One region of the Nonomuraea sp. NPDC005730 genome, then DNA from elsewhere that is predicted to be linked to it. Evidence: riboswitches for the same ligand, from Rfam matches in the RefSeq annotation. Region 1 holds a riboswitch; each other region holds the start of a gene.
The links. Region 1 has a riboswitch for S-adenosylmethionine ahead of ABZ444_RS18565 (GNAT family N-acetyltransferase). Riboswitches for the same ligand answer to the same signal wherever they lie in the genome.
Positions count from the first base shown of each region.

Region 2: linked by a shared signal. The riboswitch ahead of ABZ444_RS29530 (aminotransferase class V-fold PLP-dependent enzyme) and the one ahead of ABZ444_RS18565 (GNAT family N-acetyltransferase) in region 1 are both predicted to bind S-adenosylmethionine.
Region 3: linked by a shared signal. The riboswitch ahead of thrC (threonine synthase) and the one ahead of ABZ444_RS18565 (GNAT family N-acetyltransferase) in region 1 are both predicted to bind S-adenosylmethionine.

Region 1 covers NZ_JBEXYK010000013.1:96,140-105,429, reverse strand. Annotated here, with positions in the region: gene ABZ444_RS18580 (hypothetical protein) at 1-1,219, opposite strand, end outside; gene ABZ444_RS18575 (M4 family metallopeptidase) at 1,482-3,302, shown strand; gene ABZ444_RS18570 (hypothetical protein) at 3,442-4,200, shown strand; SAM riboswitch class I at 4,324-4,415, shown strand; gene ABZ444_RS18565 (GNAT family N-acetyltransferase) at 4,423-4,848, shown strand; gene ABZ444_RS18560 (alpha/beta hydrolase) at 4,814-5,716, opposite strand; gene ABZ444_RS18555 (DUF5937 family protein) at 5,785-6,759, shown strand; gene ABZ444_RS18550 (TetR/AcrR family transcriptional regulator) at 6,770-7,357, opposite strand; gene ABZ444_RS18545 (DoxX family membrane protein) at 7,459-7,899, shown strand; gene ABZ444_RS18540 (hypothetical protein) at 8,037-8,294, opposite strand; gene ABZ444_RS18535 (hypothetical protein) at 8,491-8,700, shown strand; gene ABZ444_RS18530 (universal stress protein) at 8,821-9,290, shown strand, end outside.
Region 2 covers NZ_JBEXYK010000031.1:20,492-29,781, reverse strand. Annotated here, with positions in the region: gene panC (pantoate--beta-alanine ligase) at 1-765, opposite strand, end outside; gene ABZ444_RS29550 (DUF2520 domain-containing protein) at 788-1,678, opposite strand; gene ABZ444_RS29545 (chaplin family protein) at 2,013-2,237, opposite strand; gene ABZ444_RS29540 (SAM-dependent methyltransferase) at 2,432-3,394, shown strand; gene ABZ444_RS29535 (cytochrome P450) at 3,378-4,577, opposite strand; SAM riboswitch class IV at 4,653-4,768, shown strand; gene ABZ444_RS29530 (aminotransferase class V-fold PLP-dependent enzyme) at 4,815-6,110, shown strand; gene ABZ444_RS29525 (DoxX family protein) at 6,113-6,796, opposite strand; gene ABZ444_RS29520 (NADH-quinone oxidoreductase subunit D) at 6,920-8,065, shown strand; gene ABZ444_RS29515 (acyltransferase) at 8,062-9,129, shown strand; gene ABZ444_RS29510 (DUF3180 domain-containing protein) at 9,126-9,290, opposite strand, start outside.
Region 3 covers NZ_JBEXYK010000018.1:31,348-40,637, reverse strand. Annotated here, with positions in the region: gene ABZ444_RS22255 (AAA family ATPase) at 1-1,189, shown strand, start outside; gene ABZ444_RS22250 (YbhB/YbcL family Raf kinase inhibitor-like protein) at 1,252-1,782, shown strand; gene ABZ444_RS22245 (hypothetical protein) at 1,883-2,419, opposite strand; gene groL (chaperonin GroEL) at 2,572-4,200, opposite strand; gene ABZ444_RS22235 (cold-shock protein) at 4,542-4,742, opposite strand; gene ABZ444_RS22230 (MoaD/ThiS family protein) at 4,986-5,261, opposite strand; gene thrC (threonine synthase) at 5,287-6,519, opposite strand; SAM riboswitch class I at 6,533-6,673, opposite strand; gene ABZ444_RS22220 (RNA polymerase sigma factor) at 6,753-7,307, opposite strand; gene ABZ444_RS22215 (trehalose-6-phosphate synthase) at 7,339-8,763, shown strand; gene ABZ444_RS22210 (hypothetical protein) at 8,805-9,290, shown strand, end outside.

The DNA.
Region 1 (9,290 bases):
GGTCGGTCTGCCGGTACTCCACGACCACGTGCGACGCCTTGTACGGCGTCGTCTTCTGGCCCATGGAGTACGTGAACCATTCCGCCGGTCGCCCGGGGAAGCCCTCGTGCGCGGGGTAGCCGCGAGGCGGGGACATCGCATCGTAGGCGATGCCGCGCGGGCCGTCGCCGCTCATGTGGAGGGCCAGCGTCTCGTTGCCCTGGCCGGGGTCGCCGGCCTGGATCGACCGCAGCCACCAGAAGAGGCTGAGCTGGTTGTCATACGTCTGCCGCCCGCCCAGACCGTACGGCCGGGGGCACACCCGGGAATCCTTGTCCCCGTCGGACAGGGCGTTGACCATGGCGTCGAAGGCGGACCGTTCCACTTCCGTCAGCGCGTTCATGTAGACCGAGCGCAGGTTGGTCCGCGGCAGCAGCGCGAAGCCCGCCTTCGGCCCGTCGCCGGAGGTGAGGTTCTGATGGGCGAAGACCCACAGCATGTACTGGATCAGCGTGACGAACCCGATGAGGTTGGCCGTCTGGTGGCGCCCCTTCAGCCACGTGCCCACCCGGTCACTCGGATCGAAGCCGAGCATCCCCAGCCGGTCGGGCAGCTCCGCCAGCGGCACGTCCAGGGTGGCCTGAGCCGTGCCGTGGACGAGGTCCCTGCCGGCGGTCAAGGCCAGTACGTCGCCCTTGGCGTAGACGGTCGTCATCACCGGGTTGCCGGCGAGGTTGAAGTCGCACCTCTTGATGGGCGCCGCCAGGGACACGGTGATGATGTTGCCCACGTTGGTGTTCGGCACGAAGCGCAGGCCATCGGTCGGCTGGACGTCGTCGTGGGTCCTCAGGTGCCCCTGGGCCACGCGCACGGCCTGCATCTTGACGCTCGTCCGGATCCTGCTCGACCGCCTGGAGCCGGTCGTCGCGTCGCCCTCCTGCTCGTCGGTCCGCAGGAACGTGTCAGGAAGCTTGGTGGTGTCGGGCGAACGGCCCGTCAGCAGGGTCAGCAGCTCGCCGATGAAGACGAGCTGACGGCGCAGGGCCGCCCACGTCGTCACCGATTCGGTGATGATCTCGACGTCGCCGCCGTCGGACTCGATGATCACCCCGGGGTCCTGCCAGAAGCAGACCCGTCCCTTGGACGGCAGGGCCTCCTCGGCCTGCCAGCCGTTCGTGGAATCTGCCAGAAACTTCAGCTCGTTACGCTGGAACTGCCATTCGAGCCCGATCCTGGGCATGGGCGCCTCCTGGGGATGTGTGTGGCCTCCCCTCCCGAGCGGGTCCGGCGCGCCTCAGATACCGGCGGCCCGCGCCCGGCTGGGCGCTGCCAAGCCGGGAGTTCGCCTCGGCGCTCGAATCCCGGCTCGGCCAATTACAGGTCCTAACGGTGATTAATCCCGATTCTTCCGCCTATTTACCTCGATATTGACCTCTTGTAGTTCATCAACTCAAATGCAGGTGACCCCATTCATCGCCCGCCAGCGCAAAAGGAGCGCCCGCATGAGAAGCAATACCGTGTTAGCCCTGGTCACGAGTGCCGTCTGTGTGCTCGTGGCCGCTTCGGTCCCCGGCTCGGCGAACGCCTCCAAAGGCGATCCCGCCGACCTCCTGGTGAAGGCCAGGCCCGCACCGCTCCGCAGTTCACCCGAGGACGCGTACGTCCGGCAGAGCCCGATCGAAGGAAAGGGTGGCCTTCGCTACACGCCCTACAGCCGCACGTACGCGGGGCTGCCCGTCTACGGCGGCGACTTCGTCGTGGTCAGCGCCGCCTCCGGCGAGGTCCTGAGCACCTCCGTCTCCCAGGACAGCCCCCTGGACGTGGCCACCACGCCCAGGCTCAGCGCGGCCGAAGCGGCCCGGGTGGCCGGGAGCCAGCTGCCCGCGGTCTCCTCGATCGCCACACCCCGGCTGGTCGTCATGGCGCAAGGACGCGGCCGGCTGGCCTACGAGGTGCTCGTCCACGGCGCGATCAGAGGCAGGGAGAGCAAGCTGCACGTCTTCGTCGACGCGCTGACCGGCGCGGTCGTCCTGAAGTCCGACGAGGTCAAGGAGGGGGTGGGCAACAGCTACTACAACGGCAACCCGGTCACCATCGGCACCATGGGGACCGGCGCGTCCTTCGCCATGATCGACCCGGTACGGCGGAACGTGCGCTGCGGCGGCCAGAACGGCTCCGCCTACACCGGGCCCGACGACAACTGGGGCAACGGCACCGGCACCAACTTCGAAACCGCCTGCGTCGACGTGCTCTACGCGATCGACACCGAGTGGGACATGCTCAAGGCGTGGCTGGCACGCTCCGGCTTCAACGGCGTCGGCGACGGCTACCCCGCCCGCGTCGGCCTGAACGCCGTCAACGCCTACTGGAACGGCAACTACGCCGTCTTCGGCCACACCTCCGACAACCGCCGCCAGCTCACCGCGATGGACGTCGTGGCGCACGAGTACGGCCACGCCGTCTTCGCCACCACGCCCGGCATCGACCTCGGCGACAACGAGAAGGCCATACTCAACGAGTCCACCGGCGACATCTTCGGCGCGCTGACCGAGCAGTACGCCAACCAGCCCGCCACCCTCGACCCGCCCGACTACACGGTCGGCGAGGAGGTCAACGTCGACGGAACCGGCCCGATCCGCTACATGTACAAGCCGTCGCTGATCCCCGGCCACCCCGACTGCTTCAGCAGCGCGGTGCCGTCAATGCCGCCCGATGTCGGGGCCGGGGTCCAGAACCACTGGTTCTACCTGCTGGCCGAGGGCAGCAACCCGACCAACGGTCAGCCGCCCAGCCCGACCTGCGACTCCTCCTCCATCGTCGGGCTCGGTGCGCGCAAGGCGGGCCAGATCTACATGGGCACGCTGCTGCGCAAGACCACTTCCTGGCCGCACACCATGGCCCGCCGCGCCTCGCTGCAGGCGGCCCTGGATATGTTCCCCGGGTCGTGCCTGGAGTACAACACGGTCAAGGCCGCGTGGAACGCCGTCCGCGTGCCCGTCCGCGCCGGGGAGCCGTACACGTGCGACTTCTCGGTCGCGGTCGACCCCACCGCGGCGGCCGTGCAGCCCGGCCAGACCGTGAGCGTCACCGTCGGCAGCGCCGTCGTCTCGGGCGGCCCGCAGCAGATCTCGCTGTACGCCAGGGGGCTTCCGGCGGGCATGACGGCCTCCTTCAGCCCGGCGAGCATCACCACCGGCGCCACCTCCACGCTGACCGTCACGGTCGGCGCGAGCACCGCGTCCGGCACCTACCCGATCACGGTGCTGGCCGACGGCGTCGCCCTCGACCACACGGCCACCCTCACCCTTACCGTGGTTCCATGAGCCGATGACGCCGCCGCGAGGGTTTCAGCCACGTTCCGGCCCGGCGCGCCGGAAGTATGTGCCGGGCTCATTTTCAAGGCCGTTGAAAGGGCCGATGCCTAACGTTCTGCGCGGGCCGTCATCTACCGCAAGGAGCGACATGAGGTTCATCGCAGCAACCGCCGCCACGATGGTGCTCGCCTCCTCCCCGGCCGCGGCCGAACCCGAGAGAAGCGACCGGGAGATCCCCCTCGCGTCCATCGAGTACACGACCGGTCTCACCGTGACCTTCTCCGACAGTCAGCCCTCCGACGAAGTGGGGATGTCCCAGCTCGGGATCATCGGCCGCGCGCCGCTCATCGACTGGGACCGGAGCAACAGCTACCTGCAGACCTACCTGGAGATCACCCCGCCCGACGTGCCGGTGCCCCAGCGGCTCGTCGACGACCACGGCGCCGACCTGCCCGCCGAACTGCGGGGACGGCGGATCACCAGCGAGCCGGTCACCGTACGCGGCCTGACCGCTCCGGCCGGCGCCGTGCTCTCCGGCTCATGCACCGCCGAACACTTCGGCTGGCACCTGTGGCACGAGAACGGCCAGGCCGGCCTGGCGCCCAAGTCGTTCACCACCCCCGACTTCGGCGGCTTCAAGGAGCGTCGCGCGGAGAGCTTCATCTTCAACTGCCTGCCGGCGGGTTCGCCGAGCTACCTGTGGGCCCGGCACCGCCTGTACTACTGGAACGGCACCAGCTGGTGGAAGCAGGCGGACAGGAAGGTCGGCCCCGGTCTCCAGGCGGAAGAGGTCAAGGGCAAGATCAAGCTGCACCGCAGGGTCAGCTATGACGACGGCTGGGGCTCCAGCCCCAACTGCCTCAGCGGGGCCTGCAAGTACACCCGTGAGGGACGTTTCACCAGCTGACGGCTGACAGGTCCCCGACCAGAAATCCCCAGCCGGGCTGTGTCCGGCTGGGGTTTCCGCGCTGCCGCCGTCGCCCTCCTGTGTTGACGAGGTCGTCGGTCGTTGGGGAGGATCGGCCTCAGGTGATCATCCAGAGGATCCGAGGGACCTGGCCCTGTGACGGTCCGGCAACCTGCCCGGTCCGGGCAAGGTGCCAACGCCAGGCACGATGAGGAAGGTCTGATGAGCGTTCAGCTCGATGTTCCCGTGCTCGCCGGTTCCTTGGTGCGGCTGGAGCCGCCGACGATGGAGCACGCGGTCGACCTGGCCGCGGCGGCCGAGGAGGACCGGGTGTCCTACGGATTCACGCTGGTTCCCAGCGGGAGGCAGATGCGGGCCTACGTGGCGACGCAGTTGGCCAGGCGTGGGCTGACGCCGTTCGCGCAGATCCGGGTGCGTGACGGGAAGGCCGTGGGGTGCACCGGATTCCGGGACCCGCGGCCATGGCCGGATCGGCCGGCCCTGCGCGCGATCGAGATCGGCTTCACCTGGCTCGCTCCGGGACTCGGCGATGTTCGCGGTGGTCGCATCCGAATGGCCGGCCGTCCGGCGAACCCTCACAACCCGCCTGGCCTCAGCGAGCGCTCGATGAAGACCGGCAGACGGTAGCCAAGGGCCCCTCGCCGGGCAGGGGCGCCTGGCCCAGGAACGCCGAGGTGGTGGCCACGAACCGGTCGGCGTCGTCGAGCCACGGAAAGTGCCCTGCCCCGGCCTGTACGACGAGCTCGGCGTGCGGGAACAGCGCGACGAGCTCGGTCACCGCGGCGGGAGGGGAGTTCAGGTCCACCTCGCCCGCGAGCAGCAGCACCGGCGAGGTGAAGCGGGTGAGCGCGGCACGGGTGGCATCGGGGGCGAAGGCGCCGTCGGAGCCGAACACGGCTGCCGCCTCGTTGTTCCGCTGCTCGTCCTCGGCGGCCTTGTGCGCCTGGGCCGTCTCGTCCCAACGGCCGTACCAGAACGGCGCGATGGCCTGGAAGTCGTCACGGGTGGCCTGCCCTGACATGACCTTCTCCAGGGCCGCGAACGCCCCCGGGAACCAGGGCTCGCCCTCGCGCGACCGGGCGGTCCCCCGCCGGACCTCTTCGGTGATCCCGATGCCGACGGCGGCGACACTCGGAGCGACCAGGACGAGCCTTCTGACGCGTTCCGGATGGCGGGCCGCATAGAGCACGGCCAGATTCGTGCCCCCGGAATGGGAGAGCAGGTCCATCCGGTCGAGCTCAAGGTGCTCGCGCAGGGCCTCGACGTCATCGACAAGGCGGTCGCAACGGTACGAGGCGGTGTCCGGCGGCACGGCGGACCGGCCGGTGCCCCGCAGGTCCGCCATGATCAGCTGCCGGTGCGCCGAGAGGCCCCCGAGGTCGCCGAGGTAGGCGGAAGCCTGCATCGGCCCGCCGGGCAGGCAGACCACAGGGGGACCGTCGCCGAACACGTGGTAGGCGAGCTCGATGCCGTCGTAGGAGGTGAAGAAGTCCATGCCCGCCAGCCTGCGGGGAGACGCCGCGCCTCGGCTATCGTTTAGCCACACCTACATGATGAGGGCGGATGGCGGTCGAGATCAGGTTCACCGCGGCGTCGGTCGCGAAGGTGCGATTCGCCGTCTCACCGCTGGGCGAGACGGTGCTGGCGCTGCGGATCCTGTTCGGTACGGGCGGTCATGCCGTCCACCGGTCCTGGGTGCGCCAGGCGCGCCCGCTGCTGGCGCGCGAGAGCGAGCTGCCGCTGCTGCGCGCGCTGATCGCCGGGCCGCTGCCGTCGTTCCTGTTCCCGGCACCGGCTCAGCGCCTGCCTGCCATCGCGACGGAGCTGGACCTGGTACGCGCCACGCAGGAGGACTTCTTCCGGCACGAGTACGGCGCGGTCCTGGGCATGCCGGCCGAGGACGCCCCCGAGCCCGCGACGGTACTGCCACGGCTGGCCGAGGCGCTGCATCGCTGCCACGAACTGCTGATCGCGCCACAGTGGGGCCGGATGTGCGCCGTGCTGGAGGCCGACATCGGCCGGCGCGCGCTGACCCTGGTGGAGGGCGGGGTGCAGGCGCTGTTCGCCGAGTTGCACCGCGACATCGCCTGGGACGACGGCCAGCTGGTGGTCCACGGCCGGCGCACCCCGCACTCCGTGTACACGGTGGACACCGGCGGGCATGGCCTGGTCCTGCAGCCCAGCGTCTTCAACTGGCCGGACGTGGGTGTCGACAAGGCCCCGGTCACCGCCGCGTCGATCCGCTATCCGGCGATGGGCGTCGGCCTGCTCTGGGAGTCGCCCCGACCGGCGCTGACGGGCCTGATCCCGGTGCTCGGCCAGACGAGAACGCAGATCCTCGCCGCCTTGGCCGAACCTCTGACGACCGCGGCCCTGGCCACCCGCCTGAGCATCACGCCGAGCGCGGTCTCACAACACCTGGGCGCACTGCGGGGTGCGGGCCTGGTGTCGACACAACGCATGGGCCGCACGGCACTCCATCTGCGCACGGAACGCGCAACCCACCTGATGGGCGACCCGGTTCCGAACGGTCACTGACGCCGCCGGGTCACGGGCCGTCCGGTCCGCCCGCCACGGCGCCCAGGACGAGGCGGAGCATCGAGCGGGCCAGGGCCTCCGGGTCTCCGTCCGCGCTTTCCGGCAGGGCGCCGCTCAGCCACAGGGTGGTGAAGCCGTGCGCCAGCGACCATGCGGCGATCGTGGTCGTCCGGTCGTGTTCCGGGCTCGGCGACAGCGAGCGGGCGCTGGTGTTGAGTACGTCCGCGGCGCGCCGCTGCGCGGATCGAACGCCGGGATCGTCCACGCGGTAGAGCTCGGGCCGGAACATCACCTCGAAGTAGGGCCGGTGGTCAAGGCCGAACCGGAGGTAGGCGACGCCGACCTCCCACACGTCGGAGGCGGCGTTCTCCAGAGCGTCGGCGAACATGGTGAAGCCCTCGGCGGCCACGGCCGTCAGCAGGCCCTGCTTGTCGCCGAAGTGGTAGGCGGGAGCGGCGTGTGAGACGCCGGCGCGGCGGGCCAGCTCGCGCAGACTCCATCCGGCCGGGCCGGATTCGCCGATGGCCTGCAGCGCGGCGTCGATGATGACGCGCCGCAGGTTGCCATGGTGGTAGGACGGCTGGCTGATGTTCCTCACCTCCGCGTTCCAAGGCTCAGCGTGACGACCACACCCTAGCTTGACATTGACAAGATGACGAACCTCCTCCAATCTGTCCAACGACAAGATTGGAGGACGGAATGGTTCCGTTCATCGCGCTCACCGCCGGTTTCGTCGTCCTGCGGCTCGCCGGCCTGGTCGGCATCGACGCACTCGACGCCTGGCAGCCGGCCCTGCGAGGCGCCCTGGCCCTGATGTTCGTCCTCACCGGCGTGCCCCACTTCCTGCCCTCGTGGCGCCGTGACTTCGTCGCGATGATCCCGCCGTCGTTCCCGCGGCCGGCCCTGCTGGTCACCCTCACCGGCGTCCTGGAGCTGGCCGGCGCCGCGGGGCTGCTGCTCGCGCCGGTCGCGCCGTACGCGGCGATCGGGCTGGCGCTGCTCATGGTCGCCATGTTCCCGGCCAACGTCTCGGCGGCCCGCCGCGGCCTCACGCTGGCCGGGAAGCCCGTGACCCCGCTGCCCGCCCGCACGGCCCTTCAGGTGCTCTTCATCGCCGCCGCCGTCGCTGCGGCCGTTTGAACTCACCGCCCCCTCACCACCGGCCTCACGACCGCCGAGCTGAAGGCCGGAGTTCCAGCACGACCGGAGGCGGGAGCTCGACCGAGGGAACGAACGCCGGCGTCGTTCCTGTCGGACGGCGGCCGCGCACGCAAGCGCTACAGATCGCCCGACGCCGACAGAACCCGCCCGATCCAGACGAACAACCGAAGGATCTGACGGAAGGGCCAGACCGCCACCCAGAAGACCGGTTCAAGCCAGCGGAACGGGCCGAGGAGGAGGGCCAGGACCATCATGACCGCGTCCGGATCCAGTGACCGCAGAACCCAGCACCACCCCCGATGCCCCCACCTCCGGTGCAGCACCAAGGACACCAGTGCGGGCGGCAACGTCAGAGCCGTCGCGAGCGCGAGCACGGACGGTCCCGGCAGCCAGATCCCGGCCGCGGCCCACACAGCAGCCCGTACATCCCCCACGAGACAGCCAGGCCGCCCAGCAGCCGGTCCGACGCCTTCCGCGCCCTGGCCGACCGTGCATCCGGGCTGATACTGCTCACGGGACGGCGGCTTCGGACGGTGACGCGGTCGCCCGCGTCATGCCGCCGGAGTTGTCATGCGCCCAGCGCTGCCCCTCCGGCTCAGCGACGACGTGCACCCCGGCCAGGTCTTCTGCGCCTTCCACTTCCCCGTCAGCGGGGTCAACGCGAGGCGACACCGCGACGTCATGCCCGAGTACAAGCTGACCGCGGTGCGACCGGAACACGCCTCCGTCGGCGGAGAAGCCACGGCACGCGAAACAGACCAGGGGTTCCCGGACCTGTGAGGCTCGGCCCACGAGCGGTCGCGGGGACCTCCGCCGCGGCAGCGCCCCCACGGCCGCCGGGCGGATGGCGGTGGGCGGCTTCGGGGTAGGGAGAGGGCAGGGGCTCGGGGGAGGCGGCAGATGACTGGACGGATCGTGGCGGGCGTGGACGGCTCTCCGCCCTCGATGGCGGCCGTCGAGTGGGCCGCGGCGGACGCCCGCAGGCGCTCGCTGGAACTGCGGCTGGTGCACGTGTGCGAGCCGTGGACAGGCGACGCGGGGACGGCCGAATACTGCGCCGGGATGCTGGAATCGACGGCGGACCGGGCGCGCGGCCTGGCCCCCGGCGTGGAGATCGGCACGGAGATCCTGTCCGGGCCGGTGGTGGACGACCTGGTGCGGGAGTCGGCGGAGGCCGACAGCCTGGTGCTGGGCAGCAGAGGGCGGGGCGGTTTCGCCGGGATGGTGCTCGGCTCCACGAGCCTGGCGCTGGCCGGGCACGCCGCGAGCCCGGTCGTGGTCGTCCGTGAGGCCGCCACGATACGCCACGGCAGGATCGTGGTCGGATACGACGGATGGCAGTCCCCGGCCGCCATGGAGTACGCCCTGAG
Region 2 (9,290 bases), on a different contig from region 1:
CACGGCCGAGCCCTCGTAGGAGTCGTCGACCTCCTTGAACGTGGCCGGATCGACCAGCGCCAGGTAGTCGAGGTCGAGATCGGCGCCGGCCTCGGCGAGCACCGCGCGGGCGGTGGACCGGATCGCGCCGGCGGTGAGCTCGGCCGCGCCCGCCCGCAGGGCGCGGGACAGGGCCAGCGCGACCGTGCGGTCGTCGGCCGACAGGTAGCGGTTGCGGCTGGACAGGGCCAGGCCGTCGGGCTCGCGCACGGTGGGCGCCCCGACGATCTCGATGGACAGGTCGAGGTCGGCCACCATGCGGCGGATGACGGCGAGCTGCTGGGCGTCCTTCTGGCCGAAGATCGCCACGTCGGGGCGCACCAGGTTGAACAGCTTGAGCACCACCGTCAGCACGCCGTCGAAGTGGCCCGGTCTGGAGGCGCCCTCGACGATCGTGCCCATGTCGCCCGCGCAGACGCTCACCTGGCGGTCGGGGCGGTACATGTCCTCGGGCGAGGGCGCGAACACGACGTGGACGTCCTCCTCCCGGCACACGTCGAGGTCGGCGTCGAACGTCCGGGGATAGCGGGAAAAATCCTCGTTAGGACCGAATTGCAGCGGGTTGACGAAGATGCTGACCACGACCTGGTCGGCGCGCACGCGGGCGGCCCTGATCAGCGACCGGTGGCCCTCGTGCAGCGCGCCCATGGTCGGGACCAGCGCCACCCGGCCCGTGCCACGGGCCTTCGCCAGGTCGTCCCGGTTGCCGGCCACGATCAGATCCATTGCTGCCCTCCACACCCGACGGTCAGGTCCATATATTGCCCCCAAGCGCGTCGAGCAGCCGCTCCGCCTCCTCCGGTTTGAGCAGCCCCGCGGCCAGCGCCCGGTCGGCGGTGAGCCGGGCCAGCGCGATGTAGGCGTCGGCGGCCTCCGGAGCGGCCAGGATCAGCGCGTCGACGTGTTTGCGCACCGTGCCGGCGTCGCCGCGGACGACCGGCCCGGTCAGCCCGGCGATGCCCAGCCGCAGCACGTTGTCGAGGGCCGCGCCGAGCAGCGGGCCCAGCATCCGGCCCGGGTGCTCGACGCCGATGCGCCCGAGCAGCTCCTCGGACTCGGCGATGAGCGTGACCATGTGGTTGGCGGCGTTGGCCAGGGCCGCGTGGTAGAGCGCGCGGTCGCTCTCGGCGATCCAGACCGGCTCGCCGCCCATCTCGATCACCAGCGCCTCGGCGACCGGCCGCAGCATGTCGGGCGCGGTGACGCCGAACGAGATGCCGGTGATCTTGTTGAGGTCGTCGTCGCGGCCGGTGAAGGTCATGACCGGGTGGAGCGCGAGCGGCAGGGCGCCCACCCCGGCGGCGGGATCGAGCACCGACAGGCCGTACGCGCCGCTGGTGTGGACGAGCAGCTTGCCCTGGAGGTCGGCGCCCGTACGGGCCAGGCCGGCCACCAGGTCGGGCAGCGCGTCGTCGGGGACGGTCAGCAGGATGAGCTGGGCGGCGGCCACCACCTCGTCGGGCCGCGTCAGCTCCACCCCGAGCCGGTCGGCGGCCCACCGCCGCGATCTGTCGGAGACCCCGCTCGCGGCCACGATCCGGTGGCCCGCCTGCGCCAGCGCGGCGCCGAGCGCCGAGCCGACCTTGCCCGCGCCGAGCACGCCGACGGTCAGCCGTGCCGGGCGATCACCTGCGTCCATGACGTCTCACCCCTGTCGACCGTGATGGCACTGCCGACCAGCGTAACCGGCGGGCGGCGCCGCGCATGTCGCGGGCCGACGAACGAGATCCGGCATGTCCGCCGCTTTACCGCCCGTTGAGTTAATGACAAATGCGACAGGGGCATACGAATCGTGCACCCCCTGTCGAAAGAGATGAGGAGAGGGGTCCACGCACGACGACGAGCGCCGGGTCCTGACAACCCGACGCCCGCCTGGATGCGACCTCTTGGAGGTGCACTGACCGGTCATCCGCCGACTGACCGGCCGGGATCAGAGCCCGGACCGCGCGCGAGCGGTCCGGGCTCTCCCTGCCTCAGCGGCTGTAGACCGCGGTGTTGGGGCTCCCCTGGCAGCCGTTGATCGGCACGGCCTGGATGCCGATGTTGTTGCCGCAGACGGGCACGACGGCGGTGATGGGGAGGTGGATCGGGCTGCCGCTCAGGATGCCGTTGTTGCCGTGGGTGACGTCGTCGGCGTACGCGGGGGCCGCCAGCGCCAGCAGGGCAATGGCACCTGCCATGACCAGAGTCTTCTTCACGGGGGGCTCCTCTCAGTATGCGGCCGTGGCGGCCGCAATGCTTTGGTGGAGCGATCCGGCTCGCCGCTTACCGCGGATGGGCGAAACGCAGTCGCTCGGTGACAGTACGTAAACGTTAGCGCAATGTAGCGACCAAGTGTAGTCAATCAATGACTTAGCGTGTTGATGGCTGGAGTCATGAGATAGTCAGCGTCATGTGGCTCACCTGGCGCGCCGCGACCGAGCGCGCGCTCTACGGCGAGGAGGGTTTCTACCTCCGCGAACGCCCCTCGGGCCACTTCCGCACCTCGGTCGGGGCCTCGTCCGTGTTCGCCGAGGCGGTCCTGGCCCTGCTGGCGGAGGTCGACTCCGACCTCGGCCGCCCCGAGTGGCTCGACCTGGTCGACATCGGCTCCGGTGAGGGCATGCTGGTCCGCCGCGTCCTCGACATGGCCGAGCCCGCTCTGCGCGACCGGCTCCGGGTCACGTGCGTCGACCTGTCACCCAGGCCCCCGGGGCTGCCCGACGAGGTCGAGTGGCGCCGCTGCCTGCCGTCCAGCATCGCCGGCCTGGCCGTCGCCAACGAGTGGCTCGACAACATCCCGCTCGACGTGGCCGAGCAGACCTCCGGCGGCCCGCGTCTGGTCATGGTCAACACCCGGACCGGGGAGGAGCGTCTCGGCGGCCCGCTGCGGCCCGCCGACCGCGAATGGCTCGACCGCTGGTGGCCGCTGCCGCACGTGGGCACCCGCGCCGAGATCGGCCGTCCCCGTGACGACGCCTGGGCCTCCGTTCTGGTACGCCTCGCCCGCGGCCGGGCGATAGCCGTGGATTATGCACACCCTGTGGATAACCGACCGCTCTGTGGCACGCTGACCGGTTACCGCGACGGCGCGGTCGTCGCCCCCGTCCCCGACGGGACCTGCGACATCACCGCCCACGTCGCCCTCGACGCATGCGCCGAGGCCGGGCGGCGGGCCGGCGCGATATCCACAACCTTGTCCACACAGCGTGACATGTTGCGGGCGCTGGGCCTCACCGGCGCCCGGCCGCCGGTCGACCTCGCCCGCACCGATCCGCGCGCCTACGTGCGCGCGTTGTCGAGGGCGTCGGAGGAGGCCGAGCTGATCGATCCGGCCGGGCTCGGCGGGTTCGGCTGGCTCAGCCAGAGCCGGTGACGTCGAGGTCGAGCGAGCGCAGGCCGCGGATGACGAAGCCCGGCTTGTAGACCGGCTCCGCCCGCAGCTCCATCGTCCCGACCCGGTCCAGCAGCGCGGTGAACGACTCCGTCAGCTCGATCCTGGCCAGCGGCGCGCCCAGGCAGAAGTGGATGCCGGCGCCGAAGGAGATGTGCGGGTTGTCCGGACGGCCCAGGTCGAGCCGGTCCGGGTCCTCGAACACCTCGGGGTCCCTGTTGGCCGAGCCGAACAGGCAGGCGACCTCCGAGCCGCGCGGGATCCGCACGCCGTGCACATCGATGTCCTCCAGCACCCAGCGCTCGAAGAGCTGCAGCGGGGTGTCGTAGCGCAGCAGCTCCTCGATGGCGGTCGGCAGCAGCGAACGGTCGGCGCGCAGCCGGGCCAGCTCGCCGGGGTTCTTCAGCAGGGCCCGCCAGCCGTTGCCGGTGACGTTGACCGTGGCCTCGTGGCCCGCGTTGAGCAGCAGCACGCAGGTGCCGGCCAGCTCGTCGAGGGTCAGCTCGGGGATCGCGGCCAGGGCGCTGACCAGGTCCTCGCCGGGGTTCGCGAGCCGGTCGCGGGCCAGGTCCTTGAGGTAGGACTCGAACTCCTCGGCCGCGCGCACCGCCTGGTGCTGGGTCTCCAGGCTGGGGTTGAGCTCGTACATGCCGCACATGTCGGCCGACCACGGGCGCAGCAGGTGGCGGTCCTGCTCGGGGACGCCGAGCATCTCGGCGATGACCGTGACCGGCAGCGGCTCGGCGACCTCGGCGATCAGGTCGCCGCCGCCCTTCTCGACGTAGGCGTCGATCAGGCTCTCGGCGATGGCCCGGACGCGCGGGCGCAGCGACTCGACCATGCGCGGCGTGAACGCCTTGGACACCAGCCGGCGCAGCCTCGTGTGGTCCGGCGGCTCGACCTCCAGCATGCCGTTCCTGCTGACCCGCCAGAAGGGCTCCTGGAACTCCGGCTGGGGCTGCCGGCCGAACTCCTCGTGCGTGGCGACGTGGGTGTAGTCGCGGCCCAGCCGCCGGTCCCGGAGCAGCGCGTTCACGTCCGCGTGCCGGGAGATCAGCCACTGGTTGGACGGCTCGAAGTAGCGGACGGGCGCCTCGCGCCTCAGCTCGTCGTACGCCGGATAGGGGTCGACGACGAAATCCGGATTCCAGGGATCAAAGCGCACTATTTCATCTTATGAGACGGGTTGACCTGCCGAGCTTGCGAATCATGCCCGGGTGTCGGTTATAGTGCCGTCGTAGGTCATGAGTGCCAGCGACAAGCCCCGGCTAGCTGGCCGGCAACCCTCGCGTCCGCGGCGGGGTGCCCCGGGTGAAGACCTGGTCCGTCACGAGGTGTGGCGGGCAAGCGCGGGCTCCATGGCTGCTTCCAGGGGTCCGACCGACCCGTGAGGAGCTGTGCCGTGTCCACTCTGACGATCTTCACCTCTGTTCCCGCCCAGGCCGCCGCCGAGGCCACCGCCCCTGCCGCCGCCTACGGACGGTTGATCCCCGCCGTGCTCGGCGCCGACCTCGAAGTGCCGGTCAAGGGCGGCCGGCTGGTGAGCTACGCCAACCTCGACTACGCGGCCAGCGCCCCCTGTCTCGAGCCGGTCAGCGCCGCCGTCGCCGCCGCGCTCCCGGCCTACTCCAGCGTCCACCGCGGCGCGGGCTACGCCTCCCAGCTCACCACCGCCCGCTACGAGCAGGCCCGGCACACGGTCCGGGCCTTCGTCGGCGCCCGCCCGGACGACTCCGTCATCTTCACCCGCAACACCACCGACGCCACCAACCTGCTGGCCGGCTGCCTGCCCGAGGGCACGACCGTCGTCGTCTTCGACTCCGAGCACCACGCCTCGCTGCTGCCCTGGGAGCGGTCCGTACGCCTGGCGCCGCCCGCCTTCCCCGGCGAGGCCGTCCGCGCCGCCGACGAGGCGCTGGCCGGGATCGAGGGCCCCAAGCTGCTCGTGGTCACCGCCGCCTCCAACGTCACCGGCGAGCTGTGGCCCATCGCCGCCCTCGCCCACATCGCCCACCGGCACGGCGCCCGGATCCTGGTGGACGCCGCCCAGCTCGTCCCGCACCGCAGGCTCAACCTGACCGCGCTCGACCTGGACTACGTGGCCTTCTCCGGCCACAAGCTGTACGCGCCCTTCGGCGCCGGCGTGCTGGTCGGACGCCGTGACTGGCTGGCGGCGGGCGAGCCGTACCTGAAGGGCGGCGGCGCGGTGCGCTCGGTGGGCGAGACCACCGAGTGGCACGACGACCCCGAGCCCCGCCACGAGGCCGGCACCCCCAACGTGCTCGGCGCCATCGCCCTGGCCGCCGCCTGCGACGCGCTCACCGCCACGGGGTGGACGGAGCTGGTGCGCGAGGAGGAGCGCCTGATCGCCCGGCTGCGTACCGGTCTGGCCTCGATCGCGGGGGTGCGCGAGCTGTCGTTGTGGGGCGCGGACCACCCGCGGGTGGGGATCGTGTCGTTCGTCGTGGACGGCTACTCGGCCCGGGAGGTGGCCGAGGCGCTGTCCGGCGAGTACGGCATCGGCGTGCGTGACGGGAAGTTCTGCGCGCACCCGTTCGTCCGGCACCTGCTGGGCACCTCCGATGGAGGTTGCGAGGACGGCACCGCCTCGGCGGTCCGCGCCTCCATCGGCATCGGCAGCACGCAGGAGCACGTCGACCGCCTGATCGAGGCCCTGCGCGACCTGGTCAGCCGCTGAGCTCAGCGGTTGGGCGGCTTCTGCTGGTGCGGCTCGTCGGACACCAGGGCGTCGATGTCCCTCATGTCCTCGTCGTTGAGATGCCCGGGACGCGGCGCGTTGGGCTGCCTCGGCACGTTGGGCTGCTCGGCCTCGCCCTCGGGCCGGGCCGGCGTCGTCGGGCCGCCCTCTGGCCTGACCTGCGTGGCCGGTCCCTCGGTGACGACCGTCGTCGGCTCGGCGCGGCGGGCCGGCCGGTGCGCGGCGAGGTCGTCCTCGGCGATCTGGCGTTCCCTGCGGCGGCGGTACGTCGAATGGAAGATGCCGTCGAGGCCGATGCGGCCGCCGCCCAGCGCGGCGAGCATCAAGGACAGCGCACCGAGCGCGCCCGGCAGCTCCCATCCCCCGGTCTGCGCCAACACCCCGTGTCCGGCGTGCACGAAGACGATCGCGCCGATCATGTCGATGAGCAGCAGCAACGCCACCGGCCGGACCAGCAGGCCGAGGATCAGCAGCGCGCCGCCGACCAGCTCCACGATGGCGGCGAAGCCGGCCGACAACTCGGGCATGGGCACGCCCATCTCCCGGAACTGCCCCGCCGCGGCACCGAGCCCGCCCTGCCACTTCTGCCAGCCGTGCGCCACGAAGATCACCCCGAGTACCACCCGGGAGATCAGGGCCGCCACATCAAACAGGACTCTCTTCACAGTGCTTTCTCCCCCCGTTCCCGGTATTGATCCCCATGTCTGGCTTCGGGATGCGTTGCCATACGATTCCTTGACCATCCCCCACGCTGGATCACCCCGTGGGACGGTGGCAGCATGGGCCCTATGACGGAACGCGTGGTCGGGATCGGCGCCGGCGCGAAGGAGCTGGCGACCGAGGACATGATCCTCAACATCGGCCCCCAGCATCCCTCCACGCACGGCGTGCTCAGGCTCCGGCTCACCCTCGACGGCGAGCGCATCGAGACGGCCGAGCCGATCATCGGCTACATGCACAGGGGCGCGGAGAAACTGTTCGAGGTCCGCGACTACCGCCAGATCATCATGCTCGCCAACCGGCACGACTGGCTGTCGGGGTTCGCCAACGAACTGGGCGTCGTGCTGGCCGCCGAACGGCTGCTCGGCATGGAGACGCCGGTCAGGGCCGTGTGGGCGCGTACGCTGCTGGCCGAGCTCAACCGGGTGCTCAACCACCTGATGTTCCTCGGCTCCTACCCCCTCGAACTGGGCGCGATCACCCCCGTCTTCTACGCCTTCAACGAGCGCGAACGCATCCAGGCCGTCATGGAGGAGATCTCCGGCGGGCGCATGCACTACATGTTCAACCGGGTCGGCGGCCTCAAGGAGGACCTGCCGCTCGGCTGGCTCGACCGGGTCGCCGAGGCCGTCGCCGAGACCCGCCGCCGGGTGCCCGACATCGAGGGCCTCATCCTGAACAACGAGATCTTCCTGGCCCGCACCAAGGGCGTCGGCGTGCTGTCCCGCGAGCAGATCCTCCAGTACGGCGTCAGCGGGCCCATCGCGCGCGCCTCCGGCGTGGACCTCGACCTGCGGCGCGACGACCCGTACCTGGCCTACGGGGAGCTGCCGGTCACGGTCGTCACCCGGCGCGACGGCGACTGCCATGCCCGGTTCGAGGTGTTGTTCGAGCAGCTCAAGGTCTCGCTCGACCTGGCCGACGCGTGCGTCGCCCGGCTGCGTGAGCTGCCTCCCGGGCCGGTCAACCAGCGCCTGCCGAAGGTGCTCAAGGTGCCCGAGGGCCACACGTACGCGTGGACCGAGAACCCGCTCGGCATCAACGGCTACTACCTGGTCTCCAAGGGCGACAAGACGCCGTGGCGGCTCAAGCTGCGCTCGGCGTCGTTCGGCAACGTCCAGGCGCTGCGCGAGCTGCTGCCCGGGAACCTGGTGGCCGACATGATCGCCATTCTGGGCTCGATGTTCTTCGTCGTGGGTGACATCGACAAGTGAGCACTCCCGAACGCGACAAGTACGTCGACTGGCTGCGCGCCCTCAGCCTCATCGTCGTGGTGGTCTGGCACTGGGCGTTCACGATCCTGGAGTGGAAGCCCAGCGGGCCCGAGCCCACCAGCCCGCTCGGCTTCACCTCCGGGTTGTGGATCCTGACCTGGCTGCTCCAGGTGCTGCCGCTGTTCTTCTACGTCGGCGGCCACGTGCACCTGCTGTCCTGGAACCGGGCCCAGGCGCGCGGCGTCGGCATCGGGTCGTTCGTCTGGCGGCGCATCCGCGCGCTGTCCCTGCCCGCGCTGTTCCTGTGCGGCGTGTGGATCTCCGTCGGGGCGATCGTCACCTGGGCGTCCCACGTGGAGTGGATGTGGCGGGTGGTGCTGCTCGTGCTCAGCCCGCTGTGGTTCCTCGGCGTCTACCTGGTGCTGATCGCGCTGCTGCCGGTGGCGCTGTGGCTGCACAGGCGCTACGACGTGCTGGCCCTCATCTGGCTGGGCGGCTCGGCCCTGGTCGTCGACGTCGTGCGGTTCCGCTACGGCTACGAGTGGGCCGGCTGGCTCAACATGATCATCGTCTGGGGTCTGGCCCACCAGGCGGGCTTCTTCTACGACCGGATCGTCGTCCTGCCCCGGCGGTACGACGTCGGCATCCTGTGGACCGGCCTGTTCGCCCTGATCGGCCTGGTCTACTCGGGCATCTATCCGGGCTCGATGGTGGGCGTGCCGGGCGACAAGTGGTCGAACATGGCGCCGCCCACGTTCGTCATCGTCGCCCTGCTGATCTTCCAGATCGGCCTGGTCGAGGTGCTGCGCCCGGCCATGGAACGCGTGCTCGAACGCCCCCGCTGGGCCCGTGCCAACTCCTTCATCAACCGCTACGCCCTGCCGCTGTTCCTCTTCCACACGACCGGCATGGCGATCGCCTTAGGGCTGTCGTGGTGGTTGTTCGGCAACCTCGGCACGAAGATCCCGCCCGACCTGAAGTGGTGGCTGGAACGGCCGATCGCCATCGTCGGGCCGCTGATCTGCACGCTGCCGGTCATCTACCTCTTCGGCCGCCGCCGTTAGTCGGGTTTGCGCTCGTCGGAGTCCTTCGGGATCCGGCAGCAGTGTTCGAGGTACAGGGCCGCGCAGACGAGCACCACGCAGGCCACGAACGACCCGGCCGCCACGAAGAACTCCGAGCGCGGCGTCTCCCGGTCGAAGATCTGCAGCGTGTACGCGGCGAA
Region 3 (9,290 bases), on a different contig from region 1:
CCCGATGGTCTCCGCGGTCAAGGGCGACGCCAGGATGGCCGCGGTGCTCGAACGGGCGCTCTGGATGCACATCGTCAAGCCCGAGGACGGCCTGGTGTTCACGAAGGGCGCCTACCGCTACCGGGTCGCCGACCACGAGGTGCGCGAGATGGTGGCCTCCCTGCGCGGCACCACCCGCTACCTGCCGGGGCGGGCCGCGCTGGCCCAGCGCCTGGCCCACCAGGTGCTGGTACGCATGGAGCAGCGCGGCGAGTCGCCCGACGACCGGGTCCAGGACGCGGTGGCCAGGTCGAGGCCGGTCAAGCAGCTCGTCGACGCGGTGTGGCCGAAGCTGACGCCGGAACAGGTCCTGCACCGCCTGTTGTCCGATCCGGAATTCCTTGCAAAAGCCGCCAAAACTGATTTGTCGCCTGACGAGCAGGAAATGCTGCTTTGGCGGAAGCCTTATCGGAGTTGGAAGTCCGCCAAATGGTCGGCCGCCGACGCCGCGCTCCTCGACGAGCTGCGCGACCTCATGGAGCGCACCCCGTCCCTCGGCCACCTCGTCGTGGACGAGGCCCAGGACCTGTCCGAGATGCAGCTACGGGCGCTCGGCCGGCGCTGCCGCAACGGCTCGGCCACCGTGCTCGGCGACCTGGCCCAGGGCACCACGCCGTGGTCCACCAGCTCGTGGGAGACCGTGCTGAAGCACCTCGGCCAGGACGAGGGCGAGGTGACCGAGCTGACGCTCGGCTTCCGCGTGCCGCGCGAGGTGCTCGACTACGCGGCCCGCCTGCTGCCCTCGATCGCCCCCGCGCTGGCCGCCCCGCGGTCGCTGCGTCCGGGCGCGGGCTCGCTCACGGTCCGGCCCGGCGGGACGGTCGCCGAGGCCGCCCGGGAGGTCCTGGCCAGGGAGGGCTCGATCGGGGTCATCGTCCCCGACGCGATGGTGGCGGGGGTCTCCGAGTCGCTGTCCGGCCTGCCGCACGCGGTGCTCGACCCCGACGCGACGCAGGAGCACCGCCTGCTGATCGTGCCCGCCACGCTGGCCAAGGGCCTGGAGTACGACCACGTGATCGTCGTGGAGCCGGCCGACATCGTCGAGGCCGAGCCCCGGGGCCTGGCCCGCCTGTACGTGGTCCTGACCCGCGCGGTCACCTCGCTCACCGTGCTGCACGACAGGCCGCTCCCGGCGCAGCTCGGAACCTGACGGAGGGCGGGCACGGCCGCTTCTAGGATGACCTGAAGGAGCTGTCGACCTAGGAGGATGCCGTGCCCGCACCGCTGCCACATGAACACCTGCCCCCGGTCCCCGCGCTCGTGGTGGAGAGCGACGACATCCGCGACGGCGAGCGGCTGAACGACCTCCACGTCTTCGACGACTGGGGGATGACCGGCGGGAACGTCTCGCCCCAGCTGCGCTGGTCGGGCGCCCCCGAGGGCACCCGCGGCTACGCCGTCACCTGCCACGACCCCGACGCCCCCACCGGCAGCGGCTTCTGGCACTGGGTGCTGTTCGACCTGCCCGGCGACACCGCGGAGCTGCCCAGGGGCGCGGGCACCGGCCCCGACTTCAAGGGCCTGCCCGCCGGCGCTGCCCACGCCCGCAACGACTACGGCACCAAAGAGTACGGCGGCGCCGCTCCCCCGCCCGGCGCCCCCCACCGCTACGTCTTCACGGTGCACGCGCTGGGGGTCGACGAGCTGGGCGTCGGCAGCGACGCGAGCCCGGCGGTGGTCGGCTTCAACATCACCGCCAACACGCTGGCCCGCGGTCACATCGTCGCCCACTTCGGCGTCTGAGACCGGCACAACACCGCGGCGAAGGCGCCCCGTTCACGTACGGGGCGCCTTCGCCGTGGTGCCGCGTCGGGTTCGTACGCCCGGCGTCACCAGACGGGGTTCAGTCGCCCTGCACCAGTTCGTCCGAGAACGTGATGTCCCCGGGCGCGTTGGACGACAGGTCCTCGCTCTCGCCGGCCGTCTGACCCTCGAAGGCGTCCGAGGCGTCCTCGCGCTCGCCGGACATGTCGGCGCCTTCGTCCGAGGCGTCCTGACGCTCGCCCGACATGTCCGCGCCTTCGTCCGAGGCGTCCTGGCGCTCGCCCGACATGTCCGCGCCTTCGTCCGAGGCGTCCTGGCGCTCGCCGGACCTGTCGTCGGCCTCCTCCGACGACCTGTCCTCGCCTTCCTCCGACGACCTGTCCTCGCCCTCCTCCGACATCTCCCCGCGCTCGTCCGACGACGTCCACCTCGACGGCGAGGCGCAGTAGTCGCGGTCGTACAGTTCCAGGTAGCCCGCGCAGTAGGGCACGTCCACGTACTCCAGGGCCTCGTCCAGGTAGCCGTGGTCGTCTGCCTGGGCGGGCATCGTCATGGCGGCCGCGGCGGCCACCATGACGGCTCCGAGCCCGAGAACGCGCGCGGTGCGGGAATTCATGTAACTACTCCTTTGTGCGGTGAATCGTCACTTCGTTTCGTTACTGTCCGTAGTCAATAACTACTAAACGTGACGGGACCGGACACAACAAAAGGCGGCCGGATCCTTGGAGATCCGAACCGCCTTCTGATGCGTCAGCGACCAGGCGAGGCCTAGAAGTCCATGTCGCCGCCGCCGGGCATGCCGGCCGGAGCAGCAGGGGTCTTCTCGGGCTTCTCGGCGATGACGGCCTCGGTGGTGAGGAAGAGCGCCGCGATGGAAGCGGCGTTCTGCAGCGCGGAGCGCGTCACCTTGGCCGGGTCGATGATCCCGGAGTCGAACATGTTGACGTACTCGCCGGTAGCGGCGTTGAGGCCCTCGCCCGGGGTCAGGTTGCGCACCTTCTCCACGACGACGCCGCCCTCGAGGCCGGCGTTGACCGCGATCTGCTTGAGGGGCTCCTCAAGAGCCTTCTTCACGATCGCCGCGCCGGTGGCCTCGTCGCCGTTGAGCTCGAGCTTGTCGAACGCCTTGGCGCCGGCCTGCAGCAGCGCCACGCCACCGCCGGGGACGATGCCCTCCTCGACGGCCGCCTTGGCGTTGCGCACGGCGTCCTCGATGCGGTGCTTGCGCTCCTTGAGCTCGACCTCGGTCGCCGCACCGGCCTTGATGACCGCCACGCCACCGGCCAGCTTGGCCAGGCGCTCCTGCAGCTTCTCGCGGTCGTAGTCGGAGTCGGTGCGCTCGATCTCGGCGCGGATCTCGTTGACCCGGCCGGAGATCGCCTCGGCGTCACCGGCGCCGTCGACGATGGTGGTCTCGTCCTTGGTCACCACGACCTTGCGGGCGCGGCCGAGCAGGTCGAGGGTGGCGGTCTCGAGCTTGAGGCCGACCTCCTCGGCGATGACCTGACCGCCGGTCAGGATCGCGATGTCGCCCAGCATGGCCTTGCGGCGGTCGCCGAAGCCCGGGGCCTTGACGGCCACGGAGCGGAACAGGCCGCGGATCTTGTTGACCACCAGGGTCGCCAGGGCCTCGCCGTCGACGTCCTCGGCGATGATCAGCAGCGGCTTGCCGGACTGCACGACCTTGTCGAGCAGCGGCAGCAGGTCCTTGTTGGCCGAGACCTTGCTGTTGACGATCAGGATGTACGGGTCTTCGAGAACGGCCTCCATGCGGTCGGAGTCGGTCACGAAGTACATCGACGTCATGCCCTTGTCGAAGCGCATGCCCTCGGTGAGCTCCAGCTCGAGACCGAAGGTGTTGCTCTCCTCGACGGTGATGACGCCTTCCTTGCCGACCTTGTCCATCGCCTCGGCGATGAGCGAGCCGATCTCGGGGTCGGCGGCGGAGATGGAGGCGGTGGAAGCGATCTGCTCCTTGGTCTCCACATCCTTGGCCAGCTTGGAGAGCTCCTCGCTGACCCGCTCGACGGCGGCCTCGATGCCCTTCTTCAGGGCCATCGGGTTGGCGCCGGCGGCGACGTTGCGCAGACCTTCGCGCACCAGAGCCTGGGCGAGCACGGTGGCCGTGGTGGTGCCGTCGCCGGCGACGTCGTCAGTCTTCTTGGCGACTTCCTTGACCAGCTCGGCGCCGATCTTCTCCCACGGGTCCTCGAGCTCGATCTCCTTGGCGATGGAGACACCGTCGTTGGTGATCGTGGGAGCGCCCCACTTCTTCTCCAGCACGACGTTGCGCCCCTTGGGGCCCAAGGTCACCTTGACGGCGTCGGCGAGCTGGTTCATACCGCGCTCGAGACCGCGCCGGGCGTCCTCGTCAAACGCGATCATCTTGGCTGCCATAAGGCTAGACCTCCCAGATGCAGGGTGGCGTGTCCTGGATCGAGCCGACGCCCGCGACGGCATAGGCCTGCATCTCCGTTCGGCAGACCCCATCGTCTCGATCCGAGTTGTTGGCACTCTGCCACACAGAGTGCCAACGAACTGTTTAGCACTCTACCCTGCCGAGTGCAAGCCACGGGCACCCCACCCCAGCTCATCGGGCAGGTCATCGGGTGCGCCGGTTCGTACGGCGAGCCGCCCCAAAGGTGCGACCCGCCGTGCGAAGCCGACGGAGGAACAGTGACGAGCCGTACGGACTGCGCTGCCGCACGTCCCGCCTGGTGCATACCAGCGAGGGTGAATCAGACCGTGCGGACGGACTCCGCCTGCGGCCCCTTCTGGCCCTGCGTGATCTCGAACTCGACACGCTGTCCCTGTTCGAGAGAGCGGTACCCGTCCATCATGATCGCTGAGTAATGGACGAATACATCCTTACCACCGTCTACCGCGATGAAGCCGTAGCCCTTGTCCGCGTTGAACCACTTGACGGTGCCCTGCGCCACTTCCGACTCCTCTTACTGGGCTCGCAGATCTCGCCCATTCCTTCGCGAGACCCGTAATCGCATGACTTTTGGGAAAATCAGCCAGACGATCGCCCTCGACCATACCTGTGGCACGGGGTTTGGCAACAGAGTCAACCGACAAAACGCTAATTTCATCGAAGGCTGAGTCGTTCGAGGTTGAATTTGGTTCTAAAACAAGAAGGCGCCCACAAGGGGCGCCTTCAAGAGTGGGTGGTCCGGCGGTCAGCCGCCCGCGACGGCAGGGATGATGGAGATCTGAGCGCCTTCAGGGGCGGGAGTGTCCAGCCCCTCGACGAAACGGACATCCTCTTCGCCAACGTATACGTTGACAAAACGACGAATCTTGCCCGATTCATCCAGAATTCTCGCGCCGATCCCCGGGTAGTCGGAGTCGAGCTTGGCGAGAACGTCACGAAGAGTCGCCCCTTCGCCACTCACCTCGGCGTTACCCCCGGTGTAAGTGCGCAGAATGGTGGGAATCCGCACAGAAACGCTCATGGTTTTTGTTGCCTTTCCTGGATTGTCAGACAGTCGCGCGGAACGCGTCGAGAGAGGGCCGGATCACGGCGGTGGGCCGCGCGTCGTCGCTGATCGCGTCGAGCGTCTTGAGGCCGTCGCCGGTGTTCAGGACCACGGTCTCGGCCTCGGGGTCGAGCCTGCCCGTCTCGACGAGCTTCTTCAGCACGCCCACCGTGACGCCGCCCGCGGTCTCGGCGAAGATGCCCTCGGTGGAGGCCAGGAGCTTGATGGCGGCGACGATCTCGGGGTCGGTGACGTCCTCGACGCCCCCGCCCGTACGCCGGGCGATGTCCAGCACGTACGGCCCGTCGGCGGGGTTGCCGATGGCCAGCGACTTGGCGATCGTGTCCGGCTTGACCGGCTGGACCACGTCGTGCCCCGCCTTGTACGCCGTCGAGACCGGCGAGCACCCGGCCGCCTGGGCCCCGAACACCTTGTACGGGGTGTCCTCGACCAGCCCGAGCGTGATCAGCTCCTTGAACCCCTTGTCGATCTTCGTGAGCTGGGAGCCGGAGGCGATGGGGATGACGATCTGCTCGGGCAGCCGCCAGCCGAGCTGCTCGGCGATCTCGTACGCGAGCGTCTTGGACCCCTCGGCGTAGTAGGGCCGCAGGTTGACGTTGACGAACCCCCACTGCTCGCCCAGCGGGTCGCCGATCAGCTCGGAACAGAACCGGTTGACCTCGTCGTACGTGCCGTCGATGCCGATCAGCCGGCCGCCGAACACCCGGGCCATGGCGATCTTGGCCGCCTCGAGGTCGGCCGGGATGAACACGCACGCGTCGAGGCCGGCCCGCGCGGCGGCGGCGGTGACCGCGCCGGCGAGGTTGCCCGTGGAGGAGCAGGAGAGCGTGTGGAAACCGAAGTTCCTGGCCGCCTCGACGGCGATGGCGACCACCCGGTCCTTGAAGGAGTGGGTGGGGTTGCCCGAGTCGTCCTTCACGTGCAGGGACCGGATGCCGAGCGCCTTGCCGAGGTTGCCGGCCTTGACCAGCTTCGTCCAGCCCGGGTTCATGTTGGGCTTGCTCGCCACGTCGGCGGGGACGGGGAGCAGGGAGCGGTAGCGCCAGATGTTGGCGGGGCCGGACTCGATGTCCGCGCGGGTCACCTGGCCGAAGGAGTAGGCCGCTTCGAGCGGCCCGAAACACTCCAGGCAGGCGAAGCTGGGGCCCAGGGGGTAGCGCGTGCCGCACTCGCGGCAGGACAGAGCGACGGCAGGACCAAAGTCGAGCGACATGAAGCGAGGCCTTCCCTCATCTTCGCCCGCGGCCACCTTGACCGCGAACCGGAATTGGCACCTTGTCCCGGTCGGCCTCGCCAGGTCGCGAGCACAAGCCGGGAGGGTTGCCGGGGCTTCGCAGGGCCGGTCCCTCCACCCCTCTGGATGAGCAATATTCAGTTGTCGAAAAGGACTCTACCTTCTCAAGTGGCGGAAACAACCGCCCGTCTCACGATTTGAGAGGACACGTCTCACCGATAGTCCTCCCCGAGGACTCCCTGCACGTACTTGCGGGCCTGGTGGATGCGGGACTTGGCCGTGCCGAGCGGGATGTTGAGCTGCTCGGCCACCTCGCTGTAGTCGAGCTGGACGATGTCGCGCAGCACCAGCGCCTGGGCCAGGTCGGGCTTGTCGGCCTCCAGCGCCTCCATCGCGTCGAGCAGGTCGAGCCGCGAGCCGGCGATCACGCTGACCCGCCGCGCGTCCGGCTTCTGCATCGGCAGCTCCTCCGACGTCTGCTCGGCGGCCCTGCGCTTCAGCGAGCGGTACGTGGTGCGCGCGCAGTTGGCGGTCACGATGTGCAGCCAGGTGCTGAACCTGGCCCGCCCCTCGAACCGGCCGATGTTGCGCGCCACGGCCAGCAGAGTGTCCTGCGAGGCTTCTTCGGCGTCCTGGTGATAGGGCAGGATCCGAGCGCAGTGGCGCATCACGTCAGGCTCGATCCTGGCCAGGAGCTCGCCGAGCGCGCGATGGTCTCCGGCCGCGGCCGAGCGGGCGAGTTCCTCGGTTAGCTCATCTAGCGCCATAGCTGGGATCCTATGGGCGAAGGGAGCCCAAATGAACAGCGTTCTCGTGGCGTCCAACCGCGGGCCGGTCTCCTTCACCGTCGACGACGACGGTGAGCTGACCATGAAACGCGGTGGTGGCGGCCTCGTCTCGGGCCTGTCGGGGGTGGCCAAGGAGCACGGCGTGCTGTGGGTGTGCGCCGCGCTGTCCGACGGCGACCGCAGCGCCGTGCGCCTGGCCCCGGGGGGCCGGCTCGACCGCGGCGGCTACGACACGGGCGCCCTGCGGATGCTCGACATCCCCGCGGCCACCTTCCACCGCGCCTACAACGCCGTGGCCAACTCGACCCTCTGGTTCGTCAACCACCTGCTGTACGACATCCCCAACTCCCCCAGTTTCGGCACCAAGTTCCGGCGCGAGTGGGAGTCCTACCGCGACTACAACGGCGCGTTCGCGCTGGCGCTGGCCGAGGAGGCCGGGCACGGCGCGCGCGTGATGGTCCAGGACTACCACCTGACGCTCACCCCGGCGATGCTCCGCGCCGAGCGGCCCGACCTGCGCATCGCCCACTTCAGCCACACGCCGTGGGCGCCTCCCGAGTACTTCTCCCTGCTGCCCGACGCGGTGACCAGGGAGGTGCTCGACGGCATCCTGGGGGCCGACCACGCGGGCTTCCTCACCGCCCGGTGGGCGGCGGCGTTCATGGACTGCTGCGAGGCGCTGCTGGGCGCGCGGGTGGACCGCGCGGCCCGCACGGTCACCCACGAGGGCAGGACGACCCGCGTCGGCGTGCACAGCCTGGGCGTGGACGGCGCGGCGCTGTGGGCGCGGGCCTGCGAGCCCGACGTCGAGTCGCACATGGCCGCGCTGGCCGAGCAGGTGGCCGGCCGCCGGCTGGTCGTCCGCATCGACCGCACCGAGCTGTCCAAGAACATCGTGCGCGGGCTGCTGGCCTACCGGGAGTTCCTGGCCGCCCATCCGGAGTGGCACGGCAAGGTGGTCCACCTGGCCTTCGCCTACCCAAGCCGGCACGACCTGCCCGAATACCGCGAGTACACCGCGTCGGTGCAGCGCTGCGCGCGCGAGATCGAGGACGAGTACGCCACCGAGGACTGGGACCCGGTCATCCTCAACGTCAACGACGACTACCCGCGCTCGCTGGCCGCCTACCGGCTGGCGGACGTGCTGCTGGTCAACCCCATCCGCGACGGCATGAACCTGGTCGCCAAGGAGGGGCCGGTCCTGTCGCCGCGCTGCGCCCTGGTGCTCTCGCGCGAGGCGGGGGCGGCGGCCGAGCTGGGGCCGTACGCGCTGGTGGTCAACCCCTACGACGTGAGCGGCACGGCGGACGCGCTGCACGAGGCGCTGGTGATGCCCGAGGACGAACGCAGGCGGCGCCGCGACCGGCTGCACGAGGCGGCCACCGCGCTGCCGCCGCACAAGTGGCTGGAGTCCCAACTCGACGCCCTGCTTTAACATGAGAAGTCGGGTTCACTGCCAATGACGGAGGCTGCCGGGTGTCGACGGTCTCAGTGCCCATCAGACTCGTCCGGGACCGTCCGACCTGGCTCATCTACTTCCTGCTCGGCACGTTCGCCACGTTCGTGTACGGCCTGAGCGCCGCCCTCCCGCTCCTGCGCGCCGACCAGCGCACCACGGCCACCGTCGCCGGGCTGCACGGCACCGCCATGGCGGTCGGGACGATCGGCGCCGGGCTCGCGCTCCCCCTGCTCACCAGGCTGCTCGGCCGGCGCTCGACGTGCTGGTTCGGCCTGGCCGGGATGAACGCCGGCGTGCTGCTGGTCATGGCCACCTCCGCGCTGCCCCTGACGCTGCTCGGCTACGGCGTGGCCGGCGGCTTCGGCTCGGTCATGCTCTACGCGGCGATGGCCGAGCTCAGCGACCACCACGGGCCCGCCGGACCGGCCGCGCTCAGCGAGGCCAACGCCGTGGGCGTGCTGGTGGGGATGGTGGCGACGTTCGTGCTCAGCCAGGTGGCGCAG